Regions from separate parts of the Caulobacter sp. CCG-8 genome, predicted to be linked through region 2. Evidence: riboswitches for the same ligand, from Rfam matches in the RefSeq annotation. Region 2 holds a riboswitch; the other holds the start of a gene.
The links. Region 2 has a riboswitch for cobalamin ahead of metE (5-methyltetrahydropteroyltriglutamate--homocysteine S-methyltransferase). Riboswitches for the same ligand answer to the same signal wherever they lie in the genome.

Region 1 (20,471 bases), on a different contig from region 2:
CGACCGGGGTGATGGCGGCGGTGAGGGCGGAAAGCGTGGTCATGACGAGATCTTGGATAGCCGAGGGAGGGTTATTGGGCGAGGGCGATGATCAGGCCGGCCGCCAGCGGGAGCAGCCAGAGCAGGGCGCAGGCGCGACGATAGAGGCGCAGGCCCCGTTCGAGGTCGTCGGCGCTCGGGCGCGGCCCGTCGCCGAAGGTCGGCCGGGCGACGGTCTCCCCGTCGTAGCGGGCCTCGCCGCCCAGCTGGACGGCCAGCGCCCCGGCCATGGCCGCCTCGGGCCAGCCGGCGTTGGGCGAGGCGTGGCGGCGGGCGTCGCGCAGCATGGTCCGCCAGCCGCCCCCGCCGGCCAGGGCGATCAGGGCGCCCGCCAGCCGCGCGGGGATCAGGTTCAGCAGGTCGTCGGTCCGCGCCGAGGCCCAGCCGAACGCACGCCAGCGCGGTTCCCTGTGCCCGACCAGGCTGTCGGCGGTATTGACGCTCTTGTAGACGAACAGGCCCGGCAGGCCGCCGACCAGCAGCCAGAAGGCCGGGGCGACGACGCCGTCGTTGAAGCTTTCGGCCAGGCTCTCCAGGGCGGCGGCCGCCACGCCCTCGGCGTCGAGCGCCTCGGTGTCGCGCCCGACGATCATCGCCACCGCAGCGCGGGCGGCCGGCAGGTCGCCGGCTTGCAGCGGCGCCAGCACGGCGGCGACGTGGTCGTGCAGACTGCGCTGGGCCAGGCCCGTCGTGGCGATCAGGGCGACCAGGGTCAGGGCCGGGAGGCTGGAGCCCAGGGCGGCGTGGATCGCGACGCCCAGCGCGGCGGCGGCCAGGATCAGCAGCAGGACCAGGACCACGCCCAGCACCCGCCGTCGCCCGTCCGAGGCGGTCGGCCGGTTCCAGCGCCGTTCCAGGCCCTCGATCAACGCCGCCGGCCAGGCGACCGGATGCTTCAGCCCGGCGGGATAGCCCAGCACCGCCTCCAGGCCCAGGGCCAGGGCCGCGACCCAGGGCCAGGGCGCGGCCTCATCCATCCGCGCGACCGATCAGCTCGATCAGGGGACCGGCCGCGCCGGGCACGATGACCGCCTCCACGCCGTAGGCCTGCTTCAGCACCGCCGGCGTCAGGGCGTCCAGCGGCGCGGCGTCGGCGATCAGGGCCCCGTCGCGCAGCACCAGCACCCGGTCGGCCAGGCGCAGGGCCACGCCCAGGTCGTGCAGGGTCATGACCACGCCGTGGCCGTGCTCGACGGCGAAGGCGCGCATCAGGTCGACGGTGTCCAGCTGGTGGCCCGGATCCAGACCGGCCAGGGGTTCGTCGGCCAGCAGCCACGACGGCTCGCCCGCCAGCACCCGGGCCAGCAGGGCGCGGGCCCGCTCGCCGCCCGACAGGGTCAGGACGTCGCGATGGGCCAGGCCCGTCATGCGGGTGCGGACCAGGGCGGCCTGGACGGCGGCGTGGTCGGCGTCGCTGAGGCCCCGCGCGCCGCTGTGCGGCGTGCGGCCCAGGCCGACCAGGGTCTCGACGTCCACGGCCCAGGCCACCTCGGGCGTCTGGGGCAGGAAGCCGATGCGCCTGGCGCGCTCGCGGTGCGACAGGGTCAGGATCGGCTCGATCCCCAGCGACACGCGCCCGTCGTCGGGCCGACGCAGTCCGGCCAGGCAGGCCAGCAGGGTCGACTTGCCCGCGCCGTTGGGGCCGACGATGGCCGTGACCTCTCCCGGACGGAACCGGGCGCTCACGCCGGCCAGCACCGCCTGGCCGCCCAGGGCGACGGTCAAGGTTTCGGCGACGAGATCGTTCATGCCGCTCTCCTTCATGCCAGCCTCCGGCGCATCGAGATCAGCAGGGCCAGGAAGAACGGCCCGCCCACGGCGGCCATGGCCACGCCCAGGCGGACCTCGGCGGCCGAAGGCGTCAGCCGCACCACGATGTCGGCGGCCAGCACCAGGACCGCTCCAGCCACGGCGCTGGGGGCCAGCAGGGCCCCCGGCTGGTGGCCGACCAACGGCCGCATCAGGTGCGGCACGATCAGGCCGACGAAGCCGATCATGCCCGTCACCGCCACGCTGGCGCCCGAGGCCAGGCCGACGCCGACGGCCAGCAGCACGCGCGTCAGGTTCAGGTCCACGCCCAGGGCCTTGGCGCCGGTCTCGCCCAGGGTCAGGGCGTTCAGGGCCCGGCCCAGGAACAGCATCAGGCCCGAACCGACGGCGATGAAGGGCAGGGCGCGCCAGACGTCGTCGGCGCTGCGGTCGGCCAGCGAGCCCAGCAGCCAGTTGATGATCTCCTGCGCGGCCCAGGGGCTGGGGGCCAGGCTCAGCGCCAGGGCGACCCCGGCGCTGGCGACGGTGTTGAGGATCACCCCCGCCAGGATGAAGGTGATGGTTCCGCCGGTCCCGCCCGCCAGCACCAGCATGACCCCCACGCCGACGATCGCGCCGATCATGGCCGCCGCGAACAGCAGCCAGGGCGTGGAGAGGCCGAGGCTCAGATACATGGTCATCACCGCCCCGAGGGCCGCCATGGACGACACGCCCAGCACGCCGGGATCGGCCAGCGGGTTGCGGGTGTAGCCCTGCATGGCCGCGCCGGAGAGGCCCAGGGCGGCGCCGACCGCGACCGCCAGGACGGTCCGGGGCAGGCGCAGCTCGAAGATGATCGCCCAGCGCGGGTCGTGGCTCGCCGACGACCAGGCGCTCCACGGCACCCAGACACGGCCGGCCATCAGCGACAGCCCGCTCAGCAGCACGACGAGCAGGCAGAGCCCGCCCAGCAGAAGAAGGCGCTTGGTCATGCGGCGGCTCCCAGGACTTGTCGGCGGGCGGTGGCCAGGGCGGCGGCGGTGTCCATCAGGCCGGGACCGCCGCAATAAAGCAGCCGCTCGGGGAACACCGCGCGGGTCATGCGCGGCGAGACGCTGGCCAGGGCCGGGTGGTTGAGGATGCGTTCGGCCCAGGTCGGGGCGTTGGGCGCGGCCTGGCCGGCCAGCAGCACCTCGGGCGGATCGGCCAGCAGGCGCTCCAGCGAGACGTTGCCCCACTTCTTCAGCCCGTAGCGCTGGGCGACGTTCACGAAGCCGGCGCGGCGCATCATCTCGTCGACCAGGGTGCCGTGGCCGGCGGCGAAGCCGTTGGGCTGGAAGACCAGGGCGGTGACCGGACGGGTTCCCGGACGCGGCGCGGCCTTGGCCATGGCCGCCTCGACCCGGGCGATCAGCGCCTCGCCCCGTTCCGGGTGGCCGGCGGCCTCGGCGATGCGGCGGATCTGGTCCTGGTTCTCGACCCAGCTGTTGGGCACCTTGAACAGCTCGGTGCGGATGCCCAGCCGTTTCAAGGCGGCGCGGGTGGCGGGCGAGGAATGGGCGGCGGTCAGCACCACGTCGGGCCGCAGGGCGATCACCTCCTCGGCGCTCTCGTAGGTCATCGGATAGGTCAGGGCGATCTTGGCGATGCTCGATTGCTGCGGATCGCGGGCGTAGTGGCTGAGCGCCACGACCTGCGGACGGTCGGCCACGTGGACCAGCACGGCGTCCAGGCAGGGATTGAGCGAGATGACGCGGGGCAGGGCGCGGGCGCTCGCCGCGCCGCCCGCGAGGCCGGCCGCCAAGCCCGCGCCGACCGCCGTCCTCCGCGTCAGGCCGGTCAAAACTCGACCCCGCGCTGGGCCTTGAAGCCCTGCTCGAACGGATGCTTGACCAGGGTCATCTCGGTGACCAGGTCGGCGATCTCCAGCAGTTGCGGCTTGGCGTTGCGGCCGGTCAGGCACACGTGCTTGTCGTTGGGGCGGGCCTTCAGCACCGCCACCACCTCGTCGATGTCGAGATAGTCGTAGCGCAGGGCGATGTTGATCTCGTCCAACAGCACGAAATCCAGCTTGGGGTCGGCGATCATCTCCTGGGAGACCAGCCAGGCGGCGCGGGCGGCGGCGATGTCGCGCTCGCGGTCCTGGGTGTCCCAGGTGAAGCCCTCGCCCATCACCTCGTAGCGGACCTGGTCGGGGAACTTCTTGAAGAACAGGCGCTCGCCCGTCTTCCACTTGCCCTTGATGTACTGGACGACGCCGACCTTGAGGCCCCAGCCCAGGTGGCGCGCCACCATGCCGAAGCCGGCCGACGACTTGCCCTTGCCATCGCCGGTATGGACCAGCAGCAGGCCCTTCTCGAGGGTCTTGGTCTCCATCATCGCGTCGCGCTCGGCCTTCAGGGCCTTCATCGCTTCGGCGTGCTTGGCGTTGAGGTCTTGGACGTTCGGGTCTTCGCTCATCAGAGGGTCTCCAGGGCGTCGGCGAGGCGGAGCCAGTCCTCTTCGGCGCCGGGCAGGCCGAAGCGGATCAGCGTCTCGTCCCAGGGGAAGGGGCGGGTGAGGATGCCGGCCCGGGCCAGGGCCTCGAACCGGCGCGGCGCGTCGGCGGCCCGCGCCAGCCGGAACAGGGTCGTCCCGCCCGCGATCTCGAACCCGGCGCGGCGCAGAAGGCCGTCCAGCTGCACGGTGTCCTCGATCAGGCGCAGCCGGGTCTGGGCCGCCCAGGCGGTGTCGGGATAGGCCGCCAGACCGGCGGCGATCGCGGGCCCCGACACCGGCCAGTCGCCCAGCGCCTGGCGGGCGCGGGCGGCCAGGGCCGGTTCGGCGATCAGGAAGCCCAGCCGCACGCCGGCCAGGCCGTGGAACTTGCCGAACGAGCGCAGGACGATCAGTTGCTCGAAGCCGGACGTCCCGGCCAGCGCGGCGACCGACCCGGACGGATCGACGTCGACGAAGGCCTCGTCGACCAACAGCGGTCCGTCGGCCAGGTCCAGGACCTGGTCGGGCGGTACGACGCGGCCGGTCGGGTTGTCCGGATTGACCAGGACGCGCAGGTCGGCCGACCGGTCGCCGGGGTCGACGATCTCGGCCCCGGCCCCTCGCCAGGCCTCGGCGTGGCCGCCGTAGGTGCGGGTCGAGATCGCGATCCGCCGCCCTTCGAGCAGGCGCGGCAGCAGGCGGATCAACGCCTCGCTGCCGGCCGCCGCGACGACCCGCGCGGGATCCTCGACCCCGAACGCCGTCGCCGCGACCCGTTCCAGGGTCCGCAGGGAGTCCGGATCGGGCAACCGCGACCAGGTCTCCGGCGCGAACGCCGGGAGCAGATAGGGGTGAGGATTGATCCCCGTCGACAGGTCGATCCAGGGCGTCGGCGCGTCCGGCCAGGCCGTCCGCGCCGCGCCGAGGCGTCCGCCGTGGCCGAGCAGGGCCGCCGGCGTGGCCATGGCTAGAACCTCGCCCGCACGCCGGCGAAGGCGCCGCGGCCCAGGGTCCCGTAGCGGTAGAGGGTCTCGTACTGCTGGTCGAACAGGTTCTCGATCCGGCCGTACAGCTCGAACGTGTCGTTGATCGGATAGGAGACCCGCACGTCGGTCAGCACGTAGCTCTTCAGCCGCCGGGTGTTGGCGGCGTTGTCGAAGCTATGGCCGACATACTGCATCGTCACCCCGCCGGTCAGGCCGTTGGGCAGGCTCAGCTCGGCGTCGGCCGAGGCCGTCTCGCCGGCCCGGCGCACCAGGTCCTTGCCGTAGTTGGCGCCCGCCGACTTATTGACCGCGTCCATGTTGGTGTAGTTGCCCGACAGGGTCAGCAGCGAATTGACCTCGAAGCTGCCTTCCACCTCGACGCCGTCGGCCCGGGTCTTGGCGGTGTTGGCGTAGCCGCCGAAATTGGGCGGGGTGTTGTTCGACAGGAAGTCGATCTGGTTGGTGGTGTCGCGGTCGAAATAGGTGATCGAGCCGCGCAGGCGGCCGTCCAGGACGCTGTGCTCGACGCCGATGTCCCAGCTCTTGGCCTCTTCCGGCTTCAGGTCCGTGTTCCCGTAGTCGCTGTACAGCTGGTACAGCGACGGGGCCTTGAAGCCTTCGCCGTAGTTGGCGCGGAAGATCGTCGCGCCGCCGTTCGGGGTCCAGGTCGCGCCGGCCTGGAAGGTGGTGGCGCTGCCGAAGGTGTCGTGGTCGTCGTAGCGGACGCCGCCGGTCAGGGTCAGGCCCGCGCCGGGCTTGGCCTGCAGCTGGCCGTAGACGCTGTCCATGCCGGTGGCGTGGCGGTCGGCCGCGGGATTCGGGTCGAAGTCGGACGGCGCGGCGGTGCGGAACCAGGTGCGCTCGGTCTCTGCGCCGAACACCGCGCGCCAGACCGGATTGATCGTCCACGTGCCCTGGTACTCGAGGCTGCTGTCGGTGCCCCGGGCGTCGAAGGTCTTGGTGGTGACGGCCTGGTCGGGGTTGTAGTTGTCGCGGTCGGTCTGGGTGTAGGCGTAGCCGATGCGGCTCTCCAGCGCGCCGTCGAAGCTGGACAGGCGCGTGCCCAGATAGCTGACCAGCTCCTTGGTCTTGCCGTATTCGGCGGTGTCGGCGAAGGCGAAGGCCGGCGCCGGGAAGCCGTCGAACTCGTTGCGGCCGGCGGCATAGGACAGCCGGGCGTCCAGCGTCGCCCATTCGGCGACCTTCAGGTCCAGGCGGCCGCTGACGGCGGTGTTGTGGTAGCCGTCCTTCTCCTTGCCGCCCATCGCCTCGTCGAAGTTGGAGACGCCGGCGGTGGTGTAGGACCCCGCCGCCAGGCGCCAGCCGCCCCAGTCGCCGCCGGCCCCGACGCCGACGCGGGCGTAGGCCGTGGCGCGCGAGCCGCCTTCGACCGTGGCGTCGCCCGACAGCGGACCGTCCGGGGTCTTGGTGATCATGCTGACCACGCCGCCGATGGCCTGGCTGCCCCACAGGGTGGACTGGGGACCGCGCAGCACCTCGATGCGGTCGACGTCGCCGGCCAGCAGGGTGGCGAAGTTGTAGCCGCCGCCCGTCGACGAGGGGTCGTTCAGCTTGACGCCGTCGATCAGCACGGCGGTCTGGTCGGTCTCGGCGCCGCGGATGCGGACCTGGGTCGAGCCGCCCACGCCGCCGTTGCGGGTGACGGTGACGCCGGGCGTGCGCGACAGCAGGTCCGACACCACCACCGCCTGGCGCTGGCGCAGGGTCTCGGCGGTGATGACGGTGGTGCTGACGGGCGTTTCGGACAGCTTGTCGGATGCGCGGCCGGCGGTGACGACCACCTGGTCGACCGCGTTGGCGTCGTCGGCGGTTTCAGCGGCCAGGGCCAGGCTCGGCAAGCCGAGAGCGGGAAGGGCGGCCACCAGGGCCAGGACGGAAATAGAGCGCATGTTCAAATCCTCCGTGCGCAGCAACGAAGGCTGGTCCGAAGATTCGGACCGGCCCGACGATGTCGCCTCGGGGGAAGAACCCCATCGTACGGCGCACCCCGGCCGGACGAAGGACGACCGCGACGGGCAGGTCTCCTGGCTCACGGGTCAAGGCCGATGCGTGTCGCCTTCCCAGCGCTGCTCCGAAGAGAAGCGCCAGTGGCATAAGACACGCGGGCTCGCCGTTTACAGTTGCGGGGGCAGCCCGGGTTTCGCACCCGAGTTCCCTTTTCATCCTCTTTCGAGGAACCTGTCGCGAGAGCTGCACTATATGTTGCGCCGCACACGGTCAATCTGACTGGTAATCTGGAGCACGTCTTGTCGTTCACCCTCGTCCTGGGCGGAGCCCGATCCGGCAAGAGCGCCTTCGCGCAAGGCGCGGCCGAGGCCAGGGCGGCGGAAACCGGCGGCCGGCTGGTGATGGTGGCCACGGCCCAGGCCTTCGATTCGGAGATGGCCGAACGCATCGACCGGCATCGGGCGGATCGCGGCCCGGCCTGGACCACGGTCGAGGCGCCGGCGGACCTGGCTCCCGCGCTGGACGGCCTGGGCGCCGGCGACGTGGTGGTGGTCGACTGCCTGACCCTGTGGCTGTCGAACCTGATGCTGGACGATCGCGACGACCTCGCGGCGGCCGCGGCCGAGCTGGCGGCGAGCGCGGCGCGGTTCCCGGGCGCGCTGTGGCTGGTGTCCAACGAGGTCGGGTTCGGCATCGTGCCCGACAACGCCCTGGCCCGGCGGTTCCGCGACGAGGCCGGGCGGCTGCACCAGGCCCTGGCCCAGGCCGCCGACGCCGTGACCCTGGTCGTGGCCGGCCTTACGCTTCGGCTGAAATGAGAAAAACTCGATTGAGCGCTGAAATTCCACGTCTAGGGTGTGGATAACAGCAGTCGCTCACGCGGATGGGCGGCGCTCCGGGAGGACGCCATGAACGCCTTTACCCCGATCACCGCTTCGGAAACGCCCGACTACGCCGGCCTCACCGTGACGCCCGCCGGCACGGTGCTTGGCGCCGAGATCTCAGGCGTCGATCTGCGCCAGCCGCTGACGCCGGAGAGCGTGGCGGCCATCCGCACGGCGCTGCTGCGCCACAAGGTGGTGTTCTTCCGCGACCAGGACATCAGCCATGAGGACCATGTCCGTTTCGGCCGGTATTTCGGGGACTTGGAGGGGCATCCTGTCACCGCCCACGTGCCCGGTTTCCCCGAAATCCTGCACATCGAGGCCGCCGACGGCATGAAGCTGCGCGAGGAGATCGTGCCGATCGTCCGCGCCGCCAACAAGTGGCACACCGACGTCACCTTCCGCCCCGCGCCGTCGATGGGCGGGGTGCTGCGCATGCGCCACATGCCGCCGCTGGGCGGCGACACCCTGTTCGCCGACACCGCCGCCATCTATCGCGACCTGCCCGACAAGCTGAAGGACCGCATCGCCGACCTGAAGGCCGAGCACGACATCCTGCAGAGCTACGGCTACCGGGTGGACGAGGCCAAGCGGCAGGAGCTGCGGGCGGCCCATCCGGTGCAGGCCCACCCCGTGGTCCGCACCCATCCCGAGACCGGCGAGAAGCACCTGTTCGTCAACAAGGTCTTCACGACGCGGATCCTGGGTCTGCCCGAGGACGAGGCCGCCCAGCTGCTGGCCGAGCTGCTGGAGCGGGTGAAGACCCCCGAATACCAGGTCCGCTTCCGCTGGACGCCCAACGCCATCGTCTTCTGGGACAACCGCGCCACCCAGCACTACGCCATCCTCGACTACTGGCCGCAGGAACGCATCGTCGAGCGGGTGACGATCCAGGGCGACGTGCCGTTCTGATCTACTCTCCGCTCATCCCGGCGAACGCCGGGATGAGCGGGTCGAGTTAAACCCGCGAAGTCTTTGCCGAAACCCGGCGTTCCATCAGCAGCAGGCTGAGCATCACCAGGAAGGCGAAGGCCAGCAGGGCGCCGGCCAGCTGGTGGGCCTTGTCCCATTCCAGGGCCTCGACCAGGCGGTAGATCTCGATCGACAGCACCTCGGTCTGGCCCGGGATGCCGCCGCCCAGCATCATCACCACGCCGAACTCGCCGATCGTGTGGGCGAAGACCAGCAGGGCGGCGACGGCGTAGCCCGGCAGGGCCAGGGGCAGGGCCACCCGCAGGAAGGCGCTCCAGGGCGAGGCGCCCAGGGTGGCGGCCGCCTCCAGCGGTTCGTCGCCCAGGGCGATGAAGGCGTTGCGCAGCGGCTGGACGGCGAACGGCAGCGAATAGATCAGCGACCCGATCACCAGGCCCTGGAAGGTGAAGGCCAGGGTGCGCACCCCGAACGGGTGCAGCAGGGCGATCAGCGGGCTCTGCGGGCCCAGGGCGATCAGCAGGTAGAAGCCCAGGGCGGTCGGGGGCAGGACGATCGGCAGGGCCACCAGCGCCCCGACCGGCGTCCGCCAGCGCGAACGCCCCCGGGCCAGCCACCAGGCCAGGGGCGTGGACAGGATCAGCAACAGGACCGTGGTGATCCCCGCCAGCTTGGCCGTCAGCCAGGCGATCTCCAGCATGGTCAGCGGGCCTCGATCTTGGTCGGCGGCGGAGAGGGCATGGCTTCGGGACGACCGGACCTTCGGTTATGTAGTCGATTTACATAACGAGGTTTCGCGCCTAGGTCACGGCCTAGGTCAGGGCCTGGGCGACGGCCCGGCGCGGCATGAGGTTCCGATGTCCAACGACGGCGATCTGAGCGCGTCCCTGATCCTGCGCCGCGGCGGCCTGGCGCGGGTGGGCCAGGAGCGCGTGGCGCTGATCGAGGCCATCGAGAGCCTGGGATCGATCAGCGCCGCCGCCAAGCAGTTGGGCCTCAGCTACAAGGGCGCCTGGGACGGCGTGCAGGCGCTGAACAACCTGTTCGACGCGCCCCTGGTGGTCGCCAACGCCGGCGGCAAGGCCGGCGGGGCGGCGGTGGTCACGCCGCGCGGCCAGGCCGTGATCCGGGCGTTCCGCGAGGTGGAGCGCGAGATCGGCGCGGCCCTGTCGCGGCTTGAGGCCGGCCTGGCCGCGTCGGACGTGTTCTGGAGCCTGGGCCTGCGCACCAGCGCCCGCAACGCGCTGCGAGGGATCGTCGCGGCCATCGAGGACGGCGAGGTGACCGCCAGGGTCACGATCGACCTGGGCGACGGCGTCGAGATCGTCTCGATCATCACCCGTCGCAGCCGCGAGGAACTGGACCTGGCGGTCGGCAAGCCCGTCGTCGCCCTGATCAAGTCCAGCTTCGTCGTCCTGGCCGCCCAGGACGCGCCCGAGGGCGAGGTCAATCGGCTGGCCGGAATCGTCGCCGACCGCGAGGACGGGCACGAGGTCAGCGAGGTGCGGCTGGGCCTGTCGGCCGGCAAGACCCTGGTCGCGACCGTACCCGTCTCGGGCGCGCCCGGCGTCGGCGACCGCGCCGTGGCGACCGTCGCGCCCTCCAACGTCATCCTCGCCGTCGAATAGGATCGCTTCGTGAAAGCCTTCGCTCTCGCCCTCTGCTTCGCCGGCCTGGCCACCGGGGCCTTCGCCCAGACCCTGACCCTGAAAGGGCCCTCGGGCGAGGCGGCCAGCTTCAGCGCGGCGGACATCGCCGCCCTGCCGCGCGTCAGCGTCGCCTTCGACGCCCACGGCGAGAAGCACGTCTACGAGGGGCCGCTGCTGGTCGACGTGCTGGCCAAGGTCGGGACCCCGACCGGCAAGGCGATCCACGGGCCGGAGATGGCCGACGTGGTGCTGGTCAAGGCGTCCGACGGCTACCAGGTGGCGTTCGGCCTGGCCGAGCTGGACCCGGGCACCCGCGCCAACCGCGTCATCCTGGCCGACAAGGCGGACGGCGCGCCGCTGGGCGGCAAGGACGGGGCCTTCAAGCTGGTGGCCGAGGGCGACCTGCGGCCGGCGCGTTCGGCGCGCATGGTCAGCGAGATCGAGGTGCTTCGATTGGCCGCCGCCAAGCCTCAGTGAAAGGTCGGCGGCTCGGGGGCGGGCTCCGCGGATTCGTCGCGCAAGCGGACGGGCAGGGGATAGCCGTCGACCCGCAGGGCGGCGTTCAGGGCGCGCGCCAGCACCATGGTCGGCTGGGAATCGATCAGCAGCGGTTCGAGCAGGGCCTCGCCCGTCGCCGTCGCGGTTCCCGCCAAGCCGCACGAGACCATCAGCCGTTGTTCGTCGGTGGAGATGCCGCCGCAGGCCGGGCATTCGACCTGGATCGGCCGGCGCAGGCTGGCCTCGACCGACTGCATCCAGGCGACGAACAGGCCGCCGGTCCGGTTCGACGCCCGGAAGGCCAGGGCCTGGGCGACCATGCGGGCGGGGGACTCGCCCGCCGACCGCAGCACCGCCCAGTGCCGCATCGCGCTGAGGAGCAGCTTTTCGCCGACCGTCGGACCGATCGTCCAGCGGAGGGATGTGGAAGTGGGGGTCATGCCGGTCTCCGTGCGGAGCTTGTTGCGAATGGTTCGCACCATCTAGGCGTCAATCTTGTTGCGAGTCAATCGCAACAAGGGGGCGTTCGGTGCGCTGGACCGGCGGGCGTCAGCGGCCTAGGTTAAGGACTCGCCGCAACCTGTTCGCCGCACTGAGTCTTTGGAGTCCGAGCTGCCCGCCCCATCTTCGACGATCACGCCGATGGCCCGGCTGTACGGCGAGAAGCGGGCCAATCTGGTGCGCGTCTTCGCCGCTCGGCTGCGCTCGGTGAGCGAAGCCGAGGACCTGATCCAGGACCTGTTCCTGAAGGTGCAGGCCCTGGGCGAGGTGGAGGTCGAGGGCGACGGCTCGGCCCTGCTGTTCCGCATGGCCAACAACCTGATGCTTGACCGGCTGCGCAGCCAGACCCGCGCCAGCGCGCGCGACGGCGGATGGCGTAGCCTGCAAGGCGTCGTGCTGGGCGACCAGCAGGTGGCCGACATCCCGTCGGCCGAGGAGGTCGTGGCCGGCCGGCAGCGCCTGCAACTTATGATGGCCGCCGTCGACACCCTGCCGCCGCAGGTCGCGCGCGCCTTCAAGCTTCACAAGCTGGACGGTCTCAGTCACGCTGAGACCGCGGCCGCCATGGGGGTCAGTCGCAGTTCGGTCGAAAAACATGTAAGCGCCGCCCTGAAGGCGCTGATGGCGAAGCTGTCATGAGCGCGGCTATTGTTTCTGGAACGGGTTTTGGAGGTTCCGCCGACTTGGTGACGTCTTATCCTTGCGAGGGCGCAACGTGGCGTCGGGACGGAGCGAAATGACGCGCGCCCAAACAGACATCGACGCCGAGACGTCCGAGGCCGCGATCGCGTGGCTCGTCCGCCTGCAGGGCGAGACGGTCACCGAGGGCGACTGGCTGGCGTTCGACGCCTGGCTGACGGCCTCGCCGACCCACGCCCAGGCCTATGACGACGCGCTCGCCTTCGACCAGGGGCTGGACCTCGACGCGCGCTTCGCGGAGGCCGCGCCCGCCGGCGCGCCGCTGAGCACGCCTTTGGCGGCCAATGTGGTCCCCTTGCGACCGGCGCGACGGGTCTGGATCTGGTCGGCCGGCGCCGCGATCGCCGCCGCCTTCGTGGCCGGCGCGGTCCTCGTGCCCAGCAAGGGCCTGATCGGCGGCCGCGAAACCACCTACGTGACCGGCGTCGGCGAGCGCAGGGCCATCGCCCTGGAGGACGGCTCGCGGATCGACATGAATGCCGCCTCGCGCGTGACCGTTCGCTTCGAGCGCCATGCGCGCCGGATCAAGATGGACGACGGCCAGGTCTTCTTCGACGTGGCCAAGGATTCCTCGCGCCCGTTCCTGATCGCGGCGGGCGACACCCAGGTGCGGGTGGTCGGCACCCAGTTCGACGTCCGCCGTCGCGACGGCCAGGTGGCGGTCAACGTCCAGCGCGGACTGGTCGAGGTGCGCCCCAACCTGGCCTCCGGCGCCACGCCGTTCCGGCTGAAGCCGGGGCAGGGGCTTTCCCACCATGAGGGCCGGGCGGCGGACGCGAAACTCCAGGCGGTGGCCGTCGAGGAAATCGCGGGCTGGCGCCAGGGCCGGCTGATCTATCGCGACCAGCCGCTTTCACAGATCGCCGGGGACATGAACCGGCTTTTCCCGCGTCCGGTGAAGCTGGGCGACGCCGAGGTCGCCAATATGCGACTTTCCGGCGTGTTGATCGTCGACGAACAGGATGCGATGGTCGATCGACTGTCACACCTGCTTCCCGTCAAAACGACGACGACCGAAGACGCTATCGTGATCCGGGCGCGCTAGAGCCTTGCTGAGGGGCCTGGAATCGTTCGAAGCGCGAAGCTTGAGCTCTAGGGGGATAGAGCTGGAGCCCGATGATTTCGGAGACGGAATCCCAGCTTCGATTTCGATCTGACGAACCGGAGCGTTCCGGAGCGTTCGCCGTCGGCCGCCTGCCGCGCCTCTTCCTCCTGTCGATGGCCTCGAGCCTGGTCCTGGTCGGCCTGGTCCCGGCTGGAACGGCGGAGGCCGCGCCGGCCCGCTTCGCCTTCAAGATCCCCGCCAAGCCCCGATCCGAGGCGCTGATCGATCTCGGCGTCCAGGCGCGCGTCACCCTCGGAGGCGCTTCGTCGTGTCCGGGGCGCGGCAAGGCGGTGTTCGGGAGCCTGACCCTGCGCCAGGCGCTGGAGGCGGTGACGGCCGACGCGCCCTGCCGGTTCGAGATTCTCGACAACGCCACGGTGGTCATCCGGCCCGCCCCGCCGGCCGCTCGCGCCAGGCCGCCGGCGATCGCCCCGGCGGCGCCGGCGACCGTCGCCGCGCTCGACGGGGTGATCGTCACCGCCACCAAGCGCCCGACGCGCCTGGGGGCCGCCGCGGGCGGCGTCAGCGTGATCCGGGCCGAACGGCTCAGCGACACCGGCGCGATCGACACGACCAGCATTTCCCAGCAGGCTGCGGGCTTCATCACCACCAACCTCGGCGCGGCCCGCAACAAGATCATGCTGCGCGGACTGTCGGACGGGACCTTCACGGGCCGCACCCAGCAGACCGTCGGCACCTATCTCGACAACATCCCCCTGACCTACAACGCGCCCGATCCGGACCTGCGCCTGATCGACGTCGACCGGGTGGAGGTGCTGCGCGGTCCCCAGGGCGCGCTCTACGGCGGCGGATCGCTCAGCGGGGTCTACCGGATCGTGTCCACCAAGCCCGTGCTGAACGAATGGTCGGGATCGGTCCTGGCCGGCGCGGCGGCCACGGAATCCGGCTCGCCCAGCAGCCGGGTCGAGGGCGTCCTCAACCTGCCGGTCGCCACCGACCGCGCGGCGGTCCGTCTGGTGGCCTACAGCGACGTGGACGGCGGCTATGTCGACGACGTCAACCTGCGCCTCTCGAACGTCGACCGCACCACGCGCCTCGGCGGGCGGGCCGCCGTTTCGGTGGCGATCGATCCGGACTGGTCGGTCACGGTGTCCGGCGCCCGCCAGGACCTGCACGCCACCGACAGCCAGTACACCACGCCCGGCCTGGGCGGCCAGAAGCGCGCCAACCAGGTGCGCGAGACCCACGACAACGTCCTGCAGCAGGGCGCGGTGACGATCACGGGCGCGGGCGACTGGGGGCGGTTCGTGTCGTCGACCGGCTATGTCCGCCACCGGTTCGCCAGCCGGTTCGACGCCACCGCGGCCCTGAACGGCGTCGGCGCGGCCTCGGTCGATGTCGGCCTGTTCGACGAGGCCAGCAAGGTGCGGATGCTGGTGGAGGACGCCGTGCTGTCGTCCCCCGACGGCGATCGTTTCCGCTGGCTGGTCGGGCTGTACGGCCTGGCCAGCCTCGAGGACAGCGACGGCGAACTGCGGGCCCGCACCGCCTACGATCCCTCGCGCCTCATCTATCTGGAGGCGCGCCGCGATCGGCGGCGTGAACTGGCGCTCTATGGAGAGACCGCCTACGACCTGGGCGGCGGCTGGACCGCGAGCCTGGGCGGGCGCGCGTTCAGCAGCGAGGTCCACACGACCTCGATGGTCGTGTCCCCGCCGCCGGGGCAGTCGCGCGACATGGACCGCAAGGCGCGCTTCACCGGCATCTCGCCGAAATTCTCGCTCCAGCGGACGTGGGACGGCGGCGGGCTGGTCTATCTGCTGACCTCGGAAGGCTATCGCTCGGGCGGCTTCAACTCGGGCGGCCTGGCCGCGCCGTCGGTCCTGCGGGCCTCGTTCAAGCCCGACCATCTGCGCAACTACGAGATCGGCGCCAGCGTCCGGCCGTGGGAGGGGCGCATGATCCTGCGCACGGCCCTGTTCCACGACGTGTGGACCGACATCCAGACCGACCAGTATCTGAGCTCGGGCCTGTCCTACACGGCCAATGTCGGCGACGGACGCAACACCGGCCTGGAGGTCGAGGCCACGATGTTGGCGGCCCAAGGCCTGACCCTGGAGGTCAACGCCCTGTTCAACCGTCCCCGGCTGAGCAAGGTGGATCCCAACTTCGCCTCGGCGGCCCAGAGCGAACTTCCGGGCGTGCCGGACGTCTCGGCCGGGGCCTTGATGCGGTATCAGAAGGACCTGACCGCCAGCCGACGCCTGGTGCTGACCACCGAGGTCGAATATGTGGGCCAGTCGCGCCTGACCTTCGATCGTCGCCTTTCCCCGTCGATGGGGGGCTATGTCACCGGCCGGCTCTCGGCCGAGCTGGCCGTCCGCGACTGGAGCTGGACCCTGGCGGTCACCAATCCCGCCAACGCCTCCAGCGACACCTTCGCCTACGGCAATCCGTTCAGCTTCGGCCAGGTGCGCCAGGTCACGCCACTGCGGCCCCGCACCTGGAGCCTGCTGGTTTCGCGGGACTTTTAGCCCCCTCCGGCCAAGCTCCCGGTACGGACGCCGGTCGGTTCGTCTCGCGCGAACGCGGAAAAAGTTCTGAGGTTCCCTGAGCTTGGCGACGTCTCTTCTCTGACGGGGGCAGATTCGGAAGGCGCCCCCAAGTCGGGGAAATTCCATGTCTGTCCTGTCAGGACTTGTCTGCGTCCATAACGAGGAGGCGCGGCTGGCCGAGTGTCTGGAGCGCCTGGCGTTCTGCGACGAGATCGTCGTGGTCGCCGACCGCTGCACGGACCGCAGCGAAGCCATCGCCCGGAAGATGGGCGCGCGGGTCGTCTCGGGCATCTTCCCCGTCGAGGGGCTGCGCAAGGAGGCCGGCGTCGCGGCCTGTCGCGGCGACTGGATTCTCGAGCTGGACGCCGATGAGGCGGTGACGCCGGCCCTGGCCCGGGAAATCCGCGAGACCGTCGCCCGTTCGACCGCCGACTGGCACCAGGTGCCCGTGGACAACTACGTGGGCGCGCAGCTGGTGCGTCACGGCTGGGGCGGCTCGTTCGGCGCGTCGTCGGTGGCCCGTCTGTTCCGCAGGGGCGTGAAGAGCTGGAAGAGCGAGCGGGTCCATCCCGGCACCATCTTCACCGGCGTCTATGGCGGCCGGCTGCACAACGCCATCCTGCACAAGGTCGACGACGACATCGCCGACATGGTCCAGCGCCTGAACCGCTATACCGCCCTGCGCGGCCAGGACCTGGCCGACAGCGGCAAGATCAAGAGCCTGTGGGACGATCTGTTCCGGGGCGTGCGCCGGTTCTACAAGTGCTACGTGTCGCGCAAGGGCTACAAGGAGGGCGACATGGGTTTCCTGATCGCCATCATGGCCGGCCTCTATCCCTTGCTCTCGAACCTGAAGGCGCGCGAGATCCGCGCTTTGAACGGCGTCCAGACCGTGCGTTCGAGCGGCGGCGCGGTGATCGGCCTGACCGTCGAGGACACCCGGCTGGGTCATTCGGCCTAGGCGCTGATCGTGTCGTTCCATCGCCTTCTGATCGCGATCCTGATCGGGCCGGAGCTGGCCCGCTGGAAGGCGCGCGGCCATGCGCCGGTGTTCTGGTGGCGGGACGACGACGCGCGCCGACCCACCGCGGCGCTGGACCGCCTGCTGGCTCTTTCCGTCCGCTTCGAGGCGCCGATCACGCTCGCGGCCGTGCCGGACGGCGATATCGCGGCCCTGGCCAAGGCCTGCCGCGCGATCCCCAACGCGGAACTGGCCATCCACGGCTTCCGGCACGAGAACCGGGCGCCGCCGGGCTGGCCCTCCGGCGAGGTCAACGACCTGGATCGCCTGGCCGACGTGGTATCCGACCTGGGCACGGCGATCGACGTGTTCCGCCGCGCCGGCGTCAGGCCCAGCCTGTTCGTGCCGCCGTGGAACAACGCCCATCCGACCCTGAAGCGCGCGCTGGGCCTGCGGGACCTGGGCCTGTCCTGCTATGGCGAGATGCGAAGCCCCGCCGAGCCCGAGCGCCTCGACGCCCACCTGGACGTCATGCGCTGGAAGCCGGCGCCGCGTTTCCGGGGCGCGGTCCGATTCCTGATGCGGGCCCGCCGGCTGCTGGCCGAGCGCCGCGTGGCGGGGGCGTGGAACGAACCGCTGGGCCTGCTGACCCATCACCTCGATCACGACGAGGGCGCCTGGCGTTTCCTCGAGGCCTTCCTGCCGGTCGCCCGGCCGGTTGCCCGCGCGGCCATCCGCCGGGCCATGCCCGGCGCGACCATCGCCGGCGTCGAGGTTTCGCTCAAGGCCAGCTAGGGCAGGGCGCCCCGCCGCCGATCCGTCCGCGCACTGCGATGCGGGGGAAAATCCTTACACGACAAAGGCCTGCCGGGCTTTCCGGTTTCGATCGGTCGTCGGCCCTTCATGCGGACACGAATATTCACGCTCATGATAGTGAGTGTTGACAGGCGGCGACCTCGGGTGCAGCCTCGCTGTCATAAGCGTCGGCATTCACGATCGGCGCACGGGGAGATAAGCGCATGAAGGTAGTTCTTCTCGCGACGGCGTGCGCCGCCGCGCTGGTGTCGACGTCCGTGGCCGCCCAGGCCCAGACCGCGTCTCCTGAGGCCCAGGGCAAGGCCGCCGGCTCATCCGACAACACGCTGCTCAACGAGGTCGTGGTCACGGCGACCCGCCGCAATGAGAAGCTGCAGGACGTGCCGCTCAGCGTCACCGCCTTCTCGCAGAAGGACCTGACGGCCAAGGGCATCGTCGGCTACGAGGGCCTGGCGCGCGAGACGCCCGGCGTCGTCCTCAACAAGCCCACGGCCAACTTCAACAACTTCACCGCCCGGGGCGTGGCCACCAACGGCTACGGCGCCAACCTGCAGAGCACGGTCGCGATCTATATCGACGAGCTGCCGATCTCGACGATCGGCAACACCACGGTGCTGGACCCCAACCTGTACGACCTGGAGCGGGTCGAGTTCCTGCGCGGCCCGCAGGGCACGCTGTTCGGGTCCGGCTCGCTGTCGGGCGCGCTGCGCATCCTGACCAAGAGCCCCGATCTCGACGAATACGACGCCTCGGCCCTGGTCGACTTCGGCCTGACCGGGTCGGATTCCTTCCGCCAGCGCTACAACGGCATGGTCAACCTGCCGATCGTCAAGGACGAGCTGGCCCTGCGCGTGGTCGGCTTCTACCGGCACGAGGAAGGCTATGTCGACAACCTGGGGACCGGGATCCACAACTCCAACACCCTGGTCGACGGGGGCGGGCGCGCGACCCTGCTGTGGAAGCCGACCGACCGCCTGTCGGTCAAGCTGCTGGCCTCCTACGAGAAGAGCAATCCCAAGGACTCCTCGCTGATCATCCCCTCGCTGGGGCGCAACAAGCGCATCTCCGACCGGCCCGACCTCTTCGTGGGCAAGCTGACCAGCTACAACGCCACGGTCGACTACCAGTTCGACGGCGCGCACCTGACCAGCTCGTCGACCTATTCGATGTTCGACCAGAAGTTCTGGGTCGATCTGGCCGGCACCTTCGGCGCCGCGGGCATCGCCTTCGGCCTCGACGCCAACGGCTACCAGAGCACCTTCGTCGAGGAGGCGCGCCTGGCGTCCGACCCCGGCGGCAAGTTCGACTGGGTGATCGGCGGCTTCTATCTCGATCGCCGGCTGGACGTGGACTACTTCTACCGGTCCTCGCCGCAGTATCTGGCGTCCCACGGCATCACCGGCCTGCCGGACGAGTACTATCAACGCCAGTACACCCACATCAATTCGCACGAACTGGCCGGTTTCGGCGAGCTGACCTACCACATCAACGACAAGCTCTGGCTGACCACCGGCATGCGCTACGGCGGCACCGACGCCCAGGGCTTCACCGAGGGCGGCTACAACAGCGCCTATCTGACCTATGCGCTCTTCGGCATCTCGGGTCCGCTGGCGATGGTGCCGATCCCGCCCGCGGCCGGCGTCAAGGCCAAGGCCACCAAGCCGTCCTACAAGGTCAGCCTGTCGTACAAGCCGTCGTCCAACATGACCGGCTACGCGACGATCTCGACGGGCTTCCGCACCCCGGTGGTCAACGCCTTCGCCGGCCGGCCCAGCGTGGTCAATCCCAGCGACCTGATCATCCCCTACGGCGCCGACTCCGACGACCTGACCAACTACGAGGTCGGCCTGAAAGGCCGCTGGTTCGACGGCGTGCTCAGCGCCAACGTCGCGGCCTATCTGATCGATTGGAGCAATATCCAGGTCCAGGCCAACCGCGTCTCGGACTCGGTCCAGTTCGCGACCAACATCGGCGGCGCCAAGAGCACGGGCGTGGAGTTCGAGGTCGTGGTCGCCCCGGCCACGGGCCTGAGCGTTGGGCTGAATGGCTCGTTCAACGACGCCAAGGTGACCAAGCTGACCCCCGCCGAGGCGGCGATCTCCGGCGCGGTGGACAACGCCCGCCTGGCCGCGCCGCACTTCCAGGGCTCGCTGTACGTCAACTACGGCTTCGACCTGTCGCCCAAGGCCCGGGCCAACGCCTCGGTGGTGTTCCAGCATGTCGGGAACTATCCGGGCTCGTTCCCCAACGTGCCGGGCCAGCCGGGCGTGGTCAGCCCGACCTACGGCTTCACCGACGCCTACGAGAACGTCAACGCCAACTTCGCCGTGGCCATGGATCGCCTGACGGTCGCGGCCTATGTCGAGAACCTCTTCGACAACCACTCGATCACCTATGTCCACCCCGAGGCGTTCCTCGCCAGCCGTTACGCCACGCTGCGGCCGCGGACGGTGGGCGTGCGCCTGGGCTACGACTTCTAGGCCGGCGAGGGCGGGCGCCAGGAGGAGGGACTTCCCATGTCGTTGCTTCCCCGGGGCCTAGCCCTGGCCGTCGCGCTCCTGGCGGCGGCTCCCGTGTCGGCCCAGCCTTCCGGGCCGGTGGTCCGCACCTCGGCCGGGTCCGTCCAGGGCGCGGCGGTCGGCGACCTGAACGTCTACAAGGGGCTGCCCTATGCGGCCCCGCCCACCGGCTG
Region 2 (10,345 bases):
GGCTTGCCTTCACCGAACACCCCGGCGGTCCAGAGCTCGTCCGGGACCTCGATCCCGCTGTAGCGGCACTGCCAGACCAGGCCCTGATAGGCCAGCCGCTCGTCGGCGTAGGGCTCCTTCTTCGGATCGAACCAGGCCTTCTCCTTGACCAGCCTGGGCCGCCCGTCCTCGGCCATCTCGTTGGCCCCGCCGTCGCAATAGGTGAAGAAGGCGGCCGTGCGCCCCTCCAGGTGGTTGCGGGTCAGCCGCCGCCACTGGGGCGAGCGCTCCAGGGCCTGGGCCTTCAGGGTGTCCTTCTTGTCGATCAGGTCGGGACGCGGATTGCCGCCCGCCGCGCAGACCAGCCGGTCGAACATCAGCTTGAAATTGGTCGTGGGCCCGTACCAGTTGGTCGGACCGATGAAGGCCCAGGCGTCGGCGCGGGCCAGTCGGCCATAGAGGTCCAGGTCCCACATCAGGTCGGGCTGGGTGGTGCTGCGCGGGCCGTAGCAGTTGCAGGGCCAGACGCAGAGCGCCATCGACGAGGAAACGCAGGCGTTGCAGGCCTGGATCTTGGGCTTGCCGTGCTGGTTGCCCAGGTCCTCGGTGTCGATCTGCCACGCGGCCGGCAGGCGTGCGGCCATTCGCAGCATGAGCGCCCGAGCCTTGGAGTCCAGGCCCGGACAGCTGTTGTGCCGCCGCTGGGAGCCGGCGATCAGCAGCACGCGAAGGGCGCGATCCTCGGCGGGTTCAGGGGAAACGATCGGGGCGTCTTCGGGGGCTTCTCGCGGACTGGCCATGGCGGTGGAACGCCTCAAGGCTTAAAACGTCGCCACAGAGGCTTTCGGGTCACAACGTTCTGTCGTCATCGCCTTGACGAAACGGCAAAAAAACGCTCAAACGCCCGGCCTTTGTCGCTTCGCCGTTGCGCGGGGCGGCCGTATTTGACCAGTCCTGGAGAAAAAACATGCGCGTCTATTATGATCGCGACGCCGACCTCGCTCGCATCTTGGACAAGAAGATCGCGATCGTAGGCTATGGTTCGCAAGGTCATGCCCACGCGCTCAACCTTCGGGACTCCGGCGCCAAGAACGTGGCCGTCGCCCTGCGCGCCGGCTCGCCGACCGCCAAGAAGGCCGAGGGCGAAGGCCTGAAGGTCATGACCGTGGCCGAAGCCGCCGCCTGGGCCGACCTGCTGATGATCCTGGCCCCCGACGAGCATCAGGCCGCGATCTACAAGAACGACATCGCGCCCAACATCCGCGACGGCGCGGCCCTGCTGTTCGCCCACGGCCTGAACGTGCACTTCGGCCTGATCGAGCCCAAGGACACCATCGACGTGCTGATGGTCGCCCCGAAGGGCCCCGGCCACACCGTGCGCGGCGAGTACCAGAAGGGCGGCGGCGTGCCCTGCCTGATCGCGGTGCACCACAACGCCACGGGCAACGCCCTCGACCTAGGCCTGGCCTACGCCAGCGCCATCGGCGGCGGCCGCTCGGGCATCATCGAGACCAACTTCCGCGAGGAATGCGAAACCGACCTGTTCGGCGAGCAGGCCGTCCTCTGCGGCGGCACGGTCGAGCTGGTCCGCGCCGGCTTCGAAGTGCTGGTGGAAGCCGGCTACGCGCCCGAAATGGCCTATTTCGAGTGCCTGCACGAACTGAAGCTGATCGTCGACCTCATGTACGAAGGCGGCATCGCCAACATGAACTACTCGATCAGCAACACGGCCGAGTACGGCGAATACGTCACCGGTCCGCGCATCATCACCCCGGAGACCAAGGCCGAGATGAAGCGCGTGCTGGACGACATCCAGTCGGGCAAGTTCGTCCGCGACTTCATGCTTGAGAACCAGGTGGGCCAGCCCAGCTTCAAGGCGACTCGTCGCCGCTCGGCCGAGCACCAGATCGAGGAAGTCGGCGGCCGCCTGCGCGCCATGATGCCCTGGATCGCCAAGAACAAGCTGGTGGACGTGGCCAAGAACTAGGCTTCGGCTTCATCGCTGAAACGACGAACGGCGGGCTCGAAAGGGCCCGCCGTTTTTCGTTGTGCGCTCACCCCAGCACGAAGACCGGCCCCCAGGCCACCTGGTACTTCCGAGGCCCGGTCGATAGGTGCGGGCGCAGTTGCCATGCGCCGGGCGGCAGGGTCTGGGCGTTGGGGCTCTCGACATAGGTCTCGACCAGGGCCTCGCCGCCCGGTTCGGACACCGAGAACTGGTCGATGCGCGGGACGGCGCCGGACAGGGCCGCGGCGATCACGCCGACCGACGCCACGCGCAGCGGGGCGGGGGCGGAGAGGCGGGCCGAGACCTCGGCATAGGCGCCGACCGCCATCACCTCGCGGCCCTGGCGCAGGACGCCGTAGCCCACGTGGGTGAAGCCGGGCGCCAGCAGGTTGGCGCGGTGGCCGGGGCTGGATTTCCACTGGCCCATGATCTGGTCGGGCCGCACGGCGCCGCTGGCGTTCAGGCGCTCGGCGATGTTCTCGCCCGGGGCCCCCACAAGGTCGCGGGCCAGCAGGCCCACGCGGGCGGCGGGGCCGAACCCTTCGCGGGTCATGTGGTCGAAGACGCCGGTGCGGGCGATGTCGGCGGCGTGGGCGCGGGCGGCCAGGGTCAGGCCGGGATCGGGCGCCAGGGCGGCCAGGCCCTGGGCGCGCCGGAAGATGTCGCCCAGATCGTGCAGGTCGGTCTCGAAATCGGGATCGAAGTCGCCCCGGTTTTCCGCCAGCTGGCGGCGCAGGCGGCGGTCATAGGCCAGCCACGGGTCGCTCATGGCGGCCCCGGCGCGGGCGGGGACGAGCCCGGGCAGGACCAGGGCGGAGGCGGTCGCGGCGATCAGGGTGCGGCGGTCCAGGACGGTTTTGGGGGCGAGCATGGTCCTCAAGGCGGTTGACAGCGTCCCGTTTCGGCAAGTTCTAAGGGCCATGAGACCCGTACGTTCCATCTGGCTGGCCGGACCCGAACCCTGGCTTCCCGACGCCGAGGCGCAAGGTTCGCGCCAACGCGCCCTCTGTGCTGATAACGGCTTCACCGGCCTGACCGCTCCCGCCATCGTCGAGACCCAGGCCGACAATGTCGAGGTCCAGGCCCGGGAACTGTACGCCGAGAGGATGGCCAAGCTGCGGCAGGCGGACGCCGGGATCATCAACCTGACCCCGTTCCGCGGCCCGTCCTGCGCCAGCGCCGCCGCCTTCGAGGCCGGCGTGCTGGCCGGGCTGGGGCGGCCGATCATGGCCTATGTCAACATCGCCGACGAGAGCGAGGCCGAATATGTCGACCGCGTCGAGGTGCACGTCGGCGCCCAGCGCGACGAGCACGGCGTCTGGCGCGACGGCGACGGCTGCGTGGTCGAGGACTTCGGCCTGCCCGAGACCCTGATGCTGTGGGCCGAGGCCCGGCGGCTGTTCGTGATCATCACCGATGACCCGCTGCACGACCTGACGGGCCTGGAGATGTGCCTGGACGCCCTGGCGCTGTACGCGGAGTAGGGGATTAAGGTGGGGACACACACTCACGGCAAGGCCTAGCCAGTTCGGCGAAGACCGTGGGGTGAGTGTGTGTCCCCTTCTTCAGGCTACAACGCCGCCCGCGCGGCCTTGGCCGCCGCCACCATGTTGACCAGGGCCGGGCGGACCTCGTCCCACTTGCGGGTCTTCAGGCCGCAGTCGGGATTGACCCACAGCTGGCCGGGCGACAGGCGCGCGCCGGCGCTGGCCAGCAGGGCGACCATTTCCTCGGACCCCGGCACGCGCGGGGCGTGGATGTCGTAGACGCCGGGCCCGATCTCGGCCGGATAGGCGTAGGCCTCGAAGGCGTCCAGCAGCTCCATCTTCGAGCGCGCGGTCTCGATGGAGATGACGTCGGCGTCCATCGCCCCGATCGCGGCGATGATGTCGTTGAACTCCGAATAGCACATGTGGGTGTGGATCTGGGTCTCGTCGCGGACGCCGGAGGCGGTCAGGCGGAAGGCCTCCACCGCCCAGTCCAGATAGGCCTGGCGATCGGCGCGGCGCAGGGGCAAGCCCTCGCGCAGGGCCGCCTCGTCGATCTGGATGACCTTGGCCCCGGCCGCCTCCAGATCGAGCACCTCGTCACGGATGGCCAGGGCGATCTGGCGGCAGGTCCGGCTGCGCGGGATGTCGTCACGGACGAACGACCACTGCAGGATGGTGACCGGGCCGGTCAGCATGCCCTTCATCGGCCGGTCGGTCAGCGACTGGGCGTAGCGCCACCACTCCACCGTCATCGGTCGCGGACGCGAGACGTCGCCGTAGATGATCGGCGGCCGCACGCAACGCGAGCCGTACGACTGCACCCAGGCGTGCTTGGTGAACACGAAGCCGGCCAGTTGCTCGCCGAAGTACTGGACCATGTCGTTGCGCTCGAACTCGCCGTGCACCAGCACGTCCAGGTCGATCTCCTCCTGCCAGGCCACGGCGGCGGCGGTCTCCTCGCGCAGGAAGACCTGGTAGTCGGCGTCGGCCAGGGCGCCCTTGGCGTGGGCGGCGCGGGCCTTGCGCACGGCGCTGGTCTGGGGGAACGAGCCGATCGTAGTGGTCGGCAGCGGCGGCAGGTTGAGGCGGGCCTGCTGCAGGGCGATACGCTGGGCGAACGGCGCGGCGCGCTGGGCGTCCTTCGGCGTCACGGCCGCCAGCCGGGCCTGGACCGCCGGGTCGTGGATGCGCGGCGAGGCCCGACGCGCCGCGGCGGCCTTGGAGGCGGCCTCCAGGGCCGGACGGACGGCCTCGCGGCCCTCGTTCAGCGCCTTGGCCAGGATCGCCAGCTCTTCGATCTTCTGGACGGCGAAGGCCAGCCATTGGCGGACCTCCGGATCGAGGGCCGTCTCCAACTCCAGGTCGATCGGGGTGTGCAGCAGCGAACACGACGGCGCCAGGATCACGCGGTCGCCGCCGCGCTTGGAGACGATCGGGTCCAGGCGGTCCAGCAGGGCCTCCAGATCGGCGCGCCAGACGTTGCGGCCGTCGATCACGCCCAGCGACAGCACCAGCCCCTCGCGGGCCGCCGACAGCACCGCGTCCAGTTGCTCGGGCGCGCGGGCCAGGTCGATGTGCAGGCCGTCGACCGGCAGGTTGGCGGCGGTCGACAGGTTGTCGCCATAGGCTCCGAAATAGCTGGTCAGCATGATCCGCAGGCCGGGCGTGGCGTGGGTCAGCAGGCCGTAGGCCCGGCGCAGCTCGCCGCGCTCGAACTCGGTCAGGTCCAGGGCCAGGCAGGGTTCGTCGATCTGCGCCCAGTCGGCGCCGGCCGCCGTCAGGCGCTGCAGCACCTCGACATAGACAGGGATCAGCGACGACAGCAGGGTGAGGGGTGAGAAGTCCGGATCACGGCTCTTGGCCAGCTTCAGGAAGGTGACCGGGCCCAGCAGCACCGGGCGTGTGCGGATTCCCAGGGCCTTGGCCTCCAGGAACTCGTCGATCGGCTTGGTGGACGCCAGGGCGAAGACCTGGTCGCGCGACACCTCGGGGGTCAGGTAGTGGTAGTTGGTGTCGAACCACTTGGTCATCTCCATGGCCGGCAGGCCCGCGCCGTGGCCATGGACATGGCCGTGTTCACAGGCCTTAACCTGGCCCTGGGTTCCGCGCGCCATGGCGAAGTAGGTGGCGGTGTCGACGGCGTCGCCGATCCGGCCGTAGGCCGCGGGGATGGCGCCGACCATCACGCTGGCGTCCAGCACGTGGTCGTAGAGCGAGAAGTCGTTGCTGGGTACGTGATCCACGCCCAGGGCCTTCTGGCGTTTCCAGGCCTGGGCGCGCAGGCCGGCGGCCGTGGCGAGCAGGGAAGGGGCGTCGGTCTTGCCCGCCCAGTGGTCCTCGAGTGCGAGCTTCAGCTCGCGGCGCGGGCCGATGCGGGGAAAGCCCAGGGTGGCGACGGTGACGGTCATTTCAAAAGGCCTCTGCCGGTGTGAGGGCGGAGGCTGATCGGGGCGCGCGCGGCCGGTCGCGCACGGGTGCTCACGCCCCGGCCGCGCCTTTGCAAGCGACCAGACCGGGCACCCCGCCGGAGGACGTTATCTGTCGGGGCAGGTCTCCTGGCTCACGGGTCAGCGCCCCTGTCCTGGCCTTCCCGACACGCCACCGATCCAGCTTCGGCGCGTCAGTGACACGTATCGGACAGCGGCTTGCCGCTCACAGTTGCGGGGGCAGCGCCGGATTTGGGATTTCACCCCCGCACCGACTTCCCTCTTAGCTCCGGACGCGAACGTCCGCAGACCACGACGAGCCTAGAGAGCGCCCGTTCCAGCCGACCGTCAAGAGGGATATAAAGATATCCTTATATGATTTTCACCAGCCGAGCGCCGCGTCGCCGCGCAGGATCGACTCCGCCTGGGTCGAGTGCCCCGATCCCTCCCGTTCGTGCAGCACGAGGGGCGGCAGCAGCACCAGCGGCGCCTTGCCGGTCTTGGTCGCCCGCACGATCACCCGCTTGGCCGGGGCGTCGGCGAAGGGCGCGACGGGGCGGATCCGGAACGAGCCGGCCTTGGGCGCCAGCAGGGCCAGGAGGTCGGCCAAGCGGTCGGCGCGGTGGATCAGGGTGATGGTCCCGCCCTCGCGCACCGCCTTCAGACAGAAACCGGTCCAGGCCTTCAGGCCGCCGTCGGCCATCCAGGCGCCGGACTTCTCCGGCGCGGGCGCGCGCAGGGCGGCGGGGTCGTCGAAGAAGGGCGGATTGCTGATCACGGCGTCGAACACGGGCCGGTCCAGGGCGCGGAAGCCGGCTTCGACGTCGCCGGCGACGATCTCGACGCGATCAGCCAGGGCGTTCAGGGCGACATTGCCCCGCGCCAGCTCGACGGCGGCGGAATCGCGCTCCAGCCCGACGAATCGGGCGCCCTGACGGCGGGTCGCCGCCGCCAGCAGCGCGCCGCCCACGCCGCAGCCGGCCTCGATCACCCGGTCGCCGGGGGCGGCGTCGCAGGCGGCCGCCAGCAGGGCCGCGTCCATGCCGGCCCGGTAGCCCGCCACGGCCTGGCGCAGCTTGACGCGGCCGTTCAGGACGGCGTCTTCGGTCACCGCGAGGGGCTCGGGGGATGTGGGTAACGCGTCCGGCAACGTTTCAAGCCTTGTGCTCGCCTTGACCCTGACCTATCCCGCCAGCATTGTCGCTCGCAACGGCTGATCAAGCCCAAGGGACGCGAGGCGCAAGCCGACCTCCGGCGGGCGTCAGCAGGGAGAGTATGGTTTTGGACGCAGCTGCAGCGACCCTCGCCCGGGAGCCGGGATCGGTGGATCGTCTCGTGCGGCTGGCCGCCGCCGACATGGCTGGGGTCGACGCCCTGATCACCGCGCGCATGCAGAGCGAGGTTCCGGTCATCCCGGCCCTGGCCGAGCACCTGATCGCCGCCGGCGGCAAGCGCCTGCGCCCGCTGCTGACCGTGGCCGCCGCGCGCCTGGCCGGCTCGGACAACGACTCCTGCCTGAAGCTGGCCGCCGCCGTCGAGTTCATCCACACCGCCACCCTGCTGCACGACGACGTGGTCGACGGCAGCCAGCTGCGGCGCGGCAAGGTCGCGGCCCACCTGATCTGGGGCGCGGCGCAGAGCGTGCTGGTCGGCGACTTCCTGTTCGCCAGGGCCTTCGAGCTGATGGTCGAGACCAACTCGATGAAGGCGCTGGAGATCCTGGCCCGTGCGAGCCGGGTGATCGCCGAAGGCGAAGTGCTTCAACTCACCCGCAGCCACGACCTGAACCTGTCCCAGGCCCTGTATCTGGAGATCATCGGCGCCAAGACCGCCGAGCTGTTCGCCGCCGCCTCGGAAGCCGGCGGCGTCTCGGCCGGGGTGTCGGCCGAAAAGTCCAACGCCCTGCGCGACTACGGCATGAACCTGGGCCTGGCCTTCCAGCTGGCCGACGACGCCCTGGACTACGGCGGCACGACCGAGGCCCTGGGCAAGAACGCCGGCGACGACTTCCGCGAAGGCAAGGCCACCTTGCCCCTGCTGCTGGCCATCGCCCGCTCGGGCCCGCGCGAGGCCGAGTTCTGGGAACGGGCCATCGGCCGCCGCGAGCAGACCGAAGCCGACTTCCGCCGGGCCCGCGAGCTGATCGTCGGCACCGGCGCGCTGGAAGCCACGCTGGACCTGGCGGGCGGCTACGCCGACAAGGCCAAGGCCGCGCTGTCGGGCTTCCCGGCCAACGACTGGCGCACCAGCCTGGAAAGCCTGGCCGACTTCGCGGTCAGCCGACGGACCTGACGCGATGGGGCCGGGGGGATCCAAGCTCAGCAACATGCTTCCGCTGCCGCCGGAAGGCCCGCTGCCGTCCCTCAACACCGTGCTGAAGACCACGCCGGACAATCCCAGCGGCGACCCGCACGGTCACGGCCATGCGCACGAGGCGGGCGAGGCGGCCGGCAAGGTGATCGGCGGCGGCCTGGGCGTGGTGATCGGCTTCGGGATCCTGCTGCTGACCTTCGGTCCGGTGCTGTGGGCCCCGCTGTGGGCGGCCTTCTCGGCCGCCGTGCGGGTCAAGGCCCTGGCGCATAACGGCTGGCTGACGGCCGGCGCGGCGATCGCCGCCGGCCTGGTCGTGGCCTTCATGCAGTTCCTGCTGCTGGTCCAGAAGAGCCCGGTCCTGCGCTATCCGGCCGTGCTGCTGTTCTCGCTGGCCTGGGTGGGCGGGCTGTGGCTGGAGCTGACCGCCCCGCCGCACAACTGGCTGGTCCCGCCGCCCTGGCACGCGCCGGGCCCCTGGGCGATGGGCCTCGTGGGCGTCGGCACGGTGATCTATGCCGGCCTCTACCTGCTGATCCTCAAGCGCTTCGGCAAGGGCCGGTGGGCGCGCAAGTGGCAGCTGATCAAGTAGGCGGCTAGGCCTTCGCCTTCAGGCACAGGTCCAGGTGGGTGCCGTTGTCGTCCTCGACGTGGCGCTTCCAGGCCGCGTCGACATTGGCGATCACCTCGGCGGCGGTCGCGCCCTTCACGGCCTCGCGCCTCTTCTTGCGGTGCAGGATCTCGACGCCGTAGCCCAGGTCCAGGAAGAAGCTCAGCAGGGCCGAGCCCTCGGCGCGCGAGGTCTCGGCCTGGAAGGCCGGCGAATATTCCAGGAAGGTGATCGGCTTCTGTTCGGCCATGAACGCCTTGGCGCCCATGAAGGCGCGGTATTCCATGCCTTCGATGTCGATCTTCATCACGTCGACTTGACCGAGCTCGCCGCGCAGCAGGTCGATCGGCACGACGGGGGCGAAGTCGTAGTCGCTCAGGTCGTCGGGCGCGGCCTGGCCGGCCGGTTCCAGCTGGTGGTTGTTGTGCATGGTCTGGCGGCGCAGGAAGGCCGTCTCCAGCCGGTCGGACACGCCCACCAGGATCAGGCGGATGTTGTCGATGGCGTTGGCCTTGGCGCTTTCCAGGATCACCCGGCCGTTGCCCGGGCTCATCTCGATGGCGATCACCCGGCCGTCGGGCCCGACCTTCTTGGCCGCGGGCAGGGCGAAGGCCCCCCAGCTGGCCCCGACGTCCAGCACGGTCATGCCGGGCTTCAGGATCTGCAGGAAGTAGTCCAGCACCCACGGCTCGTAGTTCTTGCCGTCCAGCAGCTGCTTGGTGATCACCCAGTGGTCGGGCATGCGGAAGGTGCAGCCGCGGAACTTGACCGAGGCGGGGACGGGGGTGACGCCGACCGGCAGGGAGATCGCCTGGTGCTTCTTCTTACGGAACAGACCCATCGTGACCTCGTGCGGCGCGGCGCCTCGGAATCAAAGGCGCGACATTTGTTTCTGGACCGTCACATAGCGTCAGCTTGTGGCAAGGTCACGTCCGCCGGAGGAGAAAGGTGAAGCTCGACATCGTCCGCGATTCGTCGCACGCCTAGGTCGCGCCCGGAGGCGCGCGTCGGAGACGGTCATGATCCGCCTGTTGCTCAACATCCTGTGGTTCATCTGCGGCGGCTTCATCTCGGGCTGCCTTTGGCTGCTGGGCGGCGCGCTGCTGGCCATCACCATCGTGGGCCTGCCCTATGCGGGCGCGGCCTGGCGCATCGCCGGCTTCGCCTTCTGGCCGTTCGGCAAGGAGATGGTCCCCCGCGAGCTGGTGACCGGCCGCGAGGACCTGGGGACCGGCGGCCTGGGCTGCGTGCTCAACGTGATCTGGTTCGTGCTGGGCGGCTGGTACATCGCCCTGTCGCACCTCATCGCCGCCGCCGCCGAGGCCGTGACGATCATCGGCATCCCGTTCGCCATCAAGGACCTGCAGCTGGCCATCGCGGCCATCGCCCCGATCGGCCGGACGGTGGTGGACCGGCGCTAGAAGCCGGTGAACAAGCGATCGACGGCGCGGCGGATATCGTCTTCGAGATAGGACAGGTTGTCGACCGCACCGCGCAGTCCAGTCGGCATGACGCTGAACAT

Region 1: another riboswitch for cobalamin. It lies ahead of WAE60_RS02340 (TonB-dependent receptor); the one in region 2 lies ahead of metE (5-methyltetrahydropteroyltriglutamate--homocysteine S-methyltransferase).

Annotation. Positions count from the first base shown of each region.
Region 1 covers NZ_JBBEUD010000002.1:172,311-192,781, forward strand. Annotated here, with positions in the region: gene cobT (nicotinate-nucleotide--dimethylbenzimidazole phosphoribosyltransferase) at 1-43, opposite strand, end outside; gene cbiB (adenosylcobinamide-phosphate synthase CbiB) at 72-1,016, opposite strand; gene WAE60_RS02315 (ABC transporter ATP-binding protein) at 1,009-1,788, opposite strand; gene WAE60_RS02320 (iron ABC transporter permease) at 1,800-2,780, opposite strand; gene WAE60_RS02325 (ABC transporter substrate-binding protein) at 2,777-3,592, opposite strand; gene cobO (cob(I)yrinic acid a,c-diamide adenosyltransferase) at 3,628-4,248, opposite strand; gene WAE60_RS02335 (threonine-phosphate decarboxylase) at 4,248-5,231, opposite strand; gene WAE60_RS02340 (TonB-dependent receptor) at 5,234-7,162, opposite strand; cobalamin riboswitch at 7,270-7,470, opposite strand; gene cobU (bifunctional adenosylcobinamide kinase/adenosylcobinamide-phosphate guanylyltransferase) at 7,520-8,038, shown strand; gene WAE60_RS02350 (TauD/TfdA family dioxygenase) at 8,129-9,016, shown strand; gene modB (molybdate ABC transporter permease subunit) at 9,063-9,734, opposite strand; gene WAE60_RS02360 (TOBE domain-containing protein) at 9,892-10,662, shown strand; gene WAE60_RS02365 (molybdopterin-binding oxidoreductase) at 10,672-11,160, shown strand; gene WAE60_RS02370 (hypothetical protein) at 11,154-11,621, opposite strand; gene WAE60_RS02375 (sigma-70 family RNA polymerase sigma factor) at 11,824-12,321, shown strand; gene WAE60_RS02380 (FecR domain-containing protein) at 12,419-13,426, shown strand; gene WAE60_RS02385 (TonB-dependent receptor) at 13,498-15,981, shown strand; gene WAE60_RS02390 (glycosyltransferase family 2 protein) at 16,127-16,963, shown strand; gene WAE60_RS02395 (polysaccharide deacetylase family protein) at 16,973-17,758, shown strand; gene WAE60_RS02400 (TonB-dependent receptor) at 17,983-20,259, shown strand; gene WAE60_RS02405 (carboxylesterase family protein) at 20,296-20,471, shown strand, end outside.
Region 2 covers NZ_JBBEUD010000040.1:8,287-18,631, reverse strand. Annotated here, with positions in the region: gene WAE60_RS23890 (hypothetical protein) at 1-779, opposite strand, end outside; gene ilvC (ketol-acid reductoisomerase) at 947-1,966, shown strand; gene WAE60_RS23880 (CAP domain-containing protein) at 2,034-2,858, opposite strand; gene WAE60_RS23875 (nucleoside 2-deoxyribosyltransferase) at 2,908-3,471, shown strand; gene metE (5-methyltetrahydropteroyltriglutamate--homocysteine S-methyltransferase) at 3,558-5,885, opposite strand; cobalamin riboswitch at 6,005-6,233, opposite strand; gene WAE60_RS23865 (methyltransferase) at 6,286-7,014, opposite strand; gene WAE60_RS23860 (polyprenyl synthetase family protein) at 7,185-8,195, shown strand; gene WAE60_RS23855 (hypothetical protein) at 8,230-8,805, shown strand; gene WAE60_RS23850 (FkbM family methyltransferase) at 8,810-9,664, opposite strand; gene WAE60_RS23845 (YccF domain-containing protein) at 9,843-10,244, shown strand; gene WAE60_RS23840 (hypothetical protein) at 10,241-10,345, opposite strand, start outside.